2 regions of the Dietzia sp. SYD-A1 genome follow, and region 1 is predicted to be linked to the other one. Evidence: predicted binding sites of a transcription regulator. Region 1 holds the regulator's gene; the other holds the start of a gene.

What was found. The regulator HspR, encoded in region 1, represses chaperone genes until heat shock. The targets are predictions, from matches to a motif close to ANNTGAGTNNNNNNNACTCANNT.
Region 2: a site for HspR is predicted at 1,543-1,565, ahead of clpB (ATP-dependent chaperone ClpB). Genes of this name have one in related genera too.

What each region holds. Positions count from the first base shown of each region.
Region 1 covers NZ_JADDKI010000044.1:4,813-8,223, forward strand. The annotation lists gene dnaJ (molecular chaperone DnaJ) at 1-1,065, shown strand, start outside; gene IY392_RS02465 (heat shock protein transcriptional repressor HspR) at 1,062-1,484, shown strand; gene IY392_RS02470 (AMP-binding protein) at 1,549-3,411, shown strand, end outside.
Region 2 covers NZ_JADDKI010000056.1:3,880-7,290, forward strand. The annotation lists gene clpB (ATP-dependent chaperone ClpB) at 1-1,453, opposite strand, end outside; gene IY392_RS02930 (malonic semialdehyde reductase) at 1,670-2,284, opposite strand; gene IY392_RS02935 (hypothetical protein) at 2,412-2,711, shown strand; gene IY392_RS02940 (ROK family protein) at 2,787-3,411, shown strand, end outside.

The DNA of each region.
Region 1 (3,411 bases):
GGGAACGCGGCCGCCGAGGAGAAGTTCAAGCGGGTCGGCGAGGCCAACAGCGTCATCGGCGACCCCGCCAAACGTAAGGAGTACGACGAGTTCCGGGCGCAGGTCTCCTCCGGAGGGTTCGGTGGCTTCGCGCCCCCGGGGGGCGGCAGGTTCACCACGACCAGCGGCGACTTCGACATCGGCGACCTCTTCGGAGGTGCGGCCGGGGCCGGCGGCGCCGGGGGATCCGGTGGTTTCTCCGACCTCTTCGGTGGCCTGTTCACCCAGAGCCGTGGCGGCGGCGCCCCCGGCGCGGGTCGGGGCCGGGCGCAGCGACCGCAGGGCGGGCAGGACGTCGAGACCTCTCTCACCCTGTCGTTCCGCGAGGCCGCACTGGGCGAGACCGTGCAGATCAGGCTCTCGTCCGCCTCGCCCTGCCTGACCTGTCACGGCAGCGGTGCCCGGCCTGGCACCAGCCCCAAGGTGTGCAGCACCTGTCACGGGGCAGGGGTCACCCAGCGCTCCCAGGGCGCGTTCAGTTTCGCAGAACCCTGCACGGACTGCGGCGGCACCGGATCCAAGATCGACGACCCGTGCCCGGACTGTTCGGGCAGCGGCGTCACCGACCGCGCCCGCACGATCAACGTCAAGGTGCCCGCCGGGGTCCAGGACGGTCAACGCATCCGGCTCTCGGGTCAGGGGGAGGCCGGGTTCCGCGGGGCCCCGTCGGGCGACCTGTACGTCACGGTCACCGTGTCGAAGGACGCCGTGTTCGACCGTGACGGCGCGGACCTGCTGGTGGAGCTCCCGGTCTCCTATCCCGAGCTCGTCCGCGGCGCCCAGGTGTCGGTGCCCACGCTCACCGGACGGGTGACGGTCAAGATCCCGGCCGGGTCCAGGGACGGGCAGATCCTGCGGGTCCGCGGTCGCGGAATCGCACGCAAGACCGGGACCGGTGACCTCAAGGTCACGCTCCGGGTGGCGACGCCCCCCGCCGGGATGGCCGAGGCCGAGCTCGCAGCCTATGACGAGGCGTTGCGGGCGGCGGGCTTCGATCCACGGTCTGGCTGGGCCGGGTCGGCATGAGCCCCCGGCGGGACGTGGGGGACCTGGCCCCGGACGACAGCGTCCTGGTGATCTCCGTGGCCGCCGAGCTGTCGGGCCTGCACGCCCAGACCCTGCGCACCTACGACCGACTGGGGATCGTCACGCCCGAACGCACCAGCGGTGGCGGCCGGCGTTACTCCCTGCGCGACGTGGCGATGCTGCGCGAGGTGCAGCGACTCAGCCAGGACGAGGGCGTGAACCTCGCCGGCATCAAACGCATCATCCAGCTCACCAACCAGGTCGACGCCCTCCAGTCCCGGGTCCGCGAGTTGACCGACGAACTCGCGGAGCTCCGCTCCGGTTCGGGCCGGGGACGCGTCGGCGGTGAACTGGTCCACGTGCCGCGCTCGACCTCGGTCGTGGTCTGGCGACCGCGCCACCAGCGCGGGGACCACTGACGTCGCGATCCAGTGGATGATGAACGAATTGTCCTAGGATAGGCTTACCTCTTACAGTGGTCCGGTGACGATCGAGCAGGTGGGCCACACCCGACGGGTGGGCGGGCTGGCGGGGCCTCTCGCCGCCCGTGGCCGTGCGGTGGCCGTGATCAGCGACGACACCACCCTCACCTACACCGATCTCGCCCTCCGGGTCGCCGCCCGCGCAGCCGAGTATCCGTCGCTCGACTCCGGACGACAGATGGTCGGCCTGATCGGGGGCAACACCACCGACTTCCTCATCGACTATCTCGCCGCGCACGAGGCGGGCCACGTCGTCCTGCTCCTGCCGCCGGAGAGCGCGGCCACGCGGGCTCTCGTCGAGTCGTGGACCCCGGACGTCCTCGCGGGCGCGGGTCAGTCGATCCCGGCATCCGCGCACCACACCCCGCCGCGGCACGACCTGCACCCGGACCTGGCGCTGCTGCTCAGCACCTCGGGGTCCACCGGGTCGCCCAAACTCGTCCGGCAGTCGCGCCGGGCCGTGCTGTCGAATGCCGCGGCGATCACCGAGTACCTCCGCATCGTGCCCGCCGACCGCGCCATCACCACCCTCCCCCCGCACTACTGCTACGGGCTGTCGGTGATCCACAGCCACCTGCTCGCAGGCGCCTCGGTGGTGCTCAACGAGGACTCCGTGGCGAGCCCCGAGTTCTGGGAACGCGCGGGCGCCCACGGCGTGACGACCTTCGCCGCCGTCCCCCACACCGTGGAGTTGCTCGAGCGGGTGGGTCTGGACCGGCTGGACCACCTCACCCGCCTGCGCTACCTCACCCAGGCCGGCGGTCGACTGGCCCCCGAGAAGGTGCGTACCCTCGCGGAGCGACTCGAGGCCAGGGATGCAGAGCTCGTCGTGATGTACGGGCAGACCGAGGCCACCGCCCGGATGGGTTATCTCCCGCCCCACCTCGCGCGTGGCCGGGCCGGGGCGATCGGCGTCGCGATCCCCGGCGGCGCCTTCCGCGTGGACCGGCCGAAGGGCAGCGATCCGGACGCCCCGGGCGAGCTGGTCTACAGCGGCCCCAACGTGATGATGGGCTATGCCCGCGAGTCGGCCGACCTGGCCCGCGGTCCCGAGCTGACGGAGCTGCGAACCGGGGACCTCGCGCGGATCGCCGCGGACGGCCTGGTGGAGATCGTGGGCCGCATGGGGCGCGAGGCCAAGATCTTCGGCCACCGGATCGACCTCGGGCGGGTCGAGGCCGCTCTGGCCGACCGCGGCCTGGACGCCTGGTGTGTCGGCGAGCCCGACCGACTGGTGGTGGTGACGAAGCAGGACACGCCCGCGCAGCACGCGGTCTCGGGCGCGGCGGCTTCCTCTGGGCTGCCCGCCTCGGCGGTCGAGGTCCTGCTGGTGGACGAGCCGCCGCGGACCCCGGCGGGGAAGATCGACCAACCGGCGCTGCGCGAGCTCGTGGCCGAGAGGGGGCGCACCTGCCCCGCGGACGCGCACGGGACCCCCGGTGAACTCATCGCGCACGCCTTCGGGCTGGACGCCGGTGAGATCGACCCCGCCGCGACCTTCGTCGACCTCGGCGGGGACTCGCTGACCTACGTCGTGCTGTCCACGCGACTCGAGGACCTGGTGCCGGGTCTGCCCCGTGACTGGCACCTGCGTCCGGTCGGAGAGCTCGACGAGCTGGCCCGCGTCTCCGTTCCCGCGGCTGCCCGGTGGTGGGCGCCGTGGCGCGCGTGGGCGCGGGTCGACACCTCGATCGTCCTGCGTGCGCTGTTCATCCTGGCGATCGTCGGGTCCCACACGCGGGCCATCGCGATCATCGGCGGCGCCCACGTCCTGGTGGCGCTGGCGGGGTACTCGCTGGCCAGGTTCCGCCTCCACGCCACCGACGCCCGCGACCGCGCGCTCGGAGTGCTGCGCACCGCCGGC
Region 2 (3,411 bases), on a different contig from region 1:
CGTCGAGCTCCTCCTTGACCTTCTGCACGCCCTGGATGGCGGTCTTCTCGTTCTGCCAGCGGGCGGTCAGTTCGGCGAGCTTCTCCTTGGAATCGGCGAGTTCGGACTGGAGGGCGACCAGACGGTCCTTGGACGCGGCATCGGTCTCCTTCTGCAGCGCCACCTCCTCGATCTCGAGCCGACGCACGATCCGCTCGGCGGCGTCGATCTCCTCCGGTCGGGAGTCGATCTCCATCTTGAGCCGACTCGCGGCCTCGTCGACCAGGTCGATCGCCTTGTCCGGGAGGAACCTCTGGGTGATGTAGCGGTCCGAGAGCGTGGCCGCGGAGACCAGCGCGGAGTCGGTGATGCGCACGCCGTGGTGCACCTCGTAGCGCTCCTTGAGCCCGCGCAGGATGCCGACGGTGTCCTCGACACTCGGCTCCCCCACGTAGACCTGCTGGAAGCGACGCTCCAGGGCGGCGTCCTTCTCGATGTACTTGCGGTACTCGTCGAGAGTGGTGGCACCGACCAGCCGGAGCTCGCCGCGGGCGAGCATCGGCTTGATCATGTTGCCGGCGTCCATCGACCCCTCACCTGACGCGCCCGCGCCGACGATGGTGTGGATCTCGTCGATGAAGGTGATGATCTGGCCCTCGGAGGCGGTGATCTCGTCGAGCACGGCCTTGAGCCGCTCCTCGAACTCGCCGCGGTACTTGGCACCCGCGACCATCGAGCCCAGGTCCAGCGAGAGCAGGGTCTTGCCCCTGAGCGACTCGGGCACGTCGCCGTCGACGATCCGCCGGGCCAGGCCCTCGACGATGGCGGTCTTGCCCACGCCGGGCTCGCCGATGAGAACCGGGTTGTTCTTGGTGCGGCGGCTCAGGACCTGGACCACGCGCCGGATCTCCGAGTCGCGTCCGATGACCGGGTCGATCTTGCCGTCCCGTGCCCGGGCCGTGAGATCCGTGGAGTACTTCTCCAGCGCCTGGTACTGGTCCTCGGGGTTCTCGGTGGTCACACGGGTGTTGCCACGCACCGCGGCGAATGCCTTCTTCAGCGCGTCCTCGGTGGCGCCGAGCTCGTTGAGGAGCTTGGCCGCGTCACCGCCGGTGTGGCCCGCCGCGATGCCGACCAGGACGTGCTCGGTCGAGACGTAGTCGTCGCCCATCTCGGTGGCGAGGGTCTGGGAGAAACTGATGACGGCGAGGGCGTCGCGGTTGAAGTTGGGGGCGGCCAGCCCCGAACCGGACGCGCTGGGGTAACTCGCGGTGAGGGCCTTGGCCTGGCTCAGAGCCAGCTTCGGGTCCACGCCACAGGCCTGCAGCAGGGGCGTGGCGATCCCGTCCTGCTGCTCGAGCAGTGCCACGAGGAGGTGTCCCGGACGGACATCCGGGTTCCCTGCCGCCGAGGCGGATTGGACGGCGGCCGACAGAGCCGCCTGGGTCTTGGTCGTGGGGTTGAACTGGCTCATCGACCGGTCCTTTCTTCGACGTGTTCTTGAGCGTACTCGGATCAATACCGGCCCACAGCAGGACCGGACAGTACGTAGAACCTCGCGAGCCTTGAGTCTATTCCGCTCAAGTTACGAGATCGGGGACGAATGCCGACACCACCGCAGCCTTCGCCCGCGCTGGGCCATGGCGACCAGTTCGCGCTCCGCCTGGTGGGAAGCCTCTGACGATCCCCCTCAAAGGGTGGTGACGACCTCGTCGTAGTCGAGCCGGGGCAGTCGGTCGAACCAGGCGTTCTCGGCCGGTGTGCCGATGTTGATGGCCACCAGGACACGATGGCGGCCGTCGGGGAAGAACTCCCGGGCGATCGCCGGGGCGTCGAACCCGGTCATCGGCCCGGCGGCGAGACCCGCAGCGCGGATGCCCAGGATGGTGTACCCCACCTGCAGGCTCGCGTTGAGCTCGGCCGCGCCGGCCCGCGCGGCCTCGTCGGAGAACAGGTCACGGGCCCCGGGGAAGTGGGGGAAGAGCCGGGGCAACTCGTCGTGGAAGTCCACGTCAGCGGCGAGTAGCGCGACGGCGGGGGCGGAGGCGGTCTTTGCCCGGTTCCCCTCGGCGAGGTGCGGGAGCAGGCGGGCCTTGGCCTCCTCGGAGCGCAGCACGACGATCCTCAGCGGCTGGTTGTTCATCGACGTCGGCGCCCACTTGACCAGGTCGTAGATCGCGCGGAGTTGCTCGTCGGTCACGGGCTCGTCGGTGAACGCGTTAGCGGAACGGGCCTGGCGGAAGAGCAGGTCCTGAGCAGCGGAGTCCAGCTGTAGGGAGGCCTGAGCCTCAAAAGATGTTGTCATATCTACTAGAACTCGGGGAGGGCCCATCCGAATCCCGGCCGAACGGTGACGTCCGTCACCCTGCGGGCCTACGCTCACCTCATCATCCGCTCACCTCATCGTCGTCGTCACGCTCCGGAGGTCCGCCATGCCCACCCGCCACCGCCCCGCGATACTGACCGCCACCGCGACCGCCGCCGCGCTGTCCCTGGCCCTCGTCTCCGGCTGCGCCGCACTGGACCCCAACCAGGGCGGTGACACCACCTGCGCCGATTACATGGAGATGCCGCCCGAGGACCAGCGCGAGGTGATCACCACCTTCCTCGACGAGAAAGGACAGTCTGATCCCGCCGGCATGGAGGTGACGCTGAACCAGGAGTCCGCCAAGCTGTACTGCAGCACCGTGGGCCAGGCGAGCGACCCGATCCGCAACATTGACACGGGTTAGTCCCCACCACACCCATTCGCCCGCCCGCTACGAACTATTGGTGACAATGGTCGGAGTGGAACAGGAGGCGATCTGATGAGGAACGGCGTGGTCGTCGACATCGGCGGCAGCGGGACGCGCATCGGTGCCGTCATCGACGGCCGTGTGGTCGGGGTGCACGGGGCCGAGGTGGCCACCGCAGAGGACCTGGCCGGCGTCATCCGCGCCGTCGATCCCTCCCCCAGCGGCGTCGGCGTCTCGGTGAGCGGACACGTCGACGCCGACCGCGGGGTCATCGAGGCCTCCCGGGCCGCCGCCTGGGCTGAGGGACCGATGCGCTCCCAGTTGGTCGACCTCCTGGACGCCCCGGTGTCCGTGATCGGCCACGGCGATGCCCATGCCCTGGCCCTGACGCAACTGCCCGACGTCGAGTTCGGCGGCATCGCCATCTCGCTGGGGACCACCCTGTCCTTCGGCGCGCTCAACCGCCACGGTGCGCTCATCCATCCGTGCGGCCACACCGGGTGGGACCTCGGTCACTGGCGCCTGGTCGTGGACGGCGGCACCACCGAGGCGTGGTGGGGCCTGGGCGGGCACGGACTCTACGACCTCGAGCGGGAACACGGCGACGGCGCCGCCGAGATCTACGCCCATCGAGTGGGATCCTTCGTCGTCGACGCCGTCCAGCTGTTCCGGCCCCGCACGGTCCTGCTCACCGGCG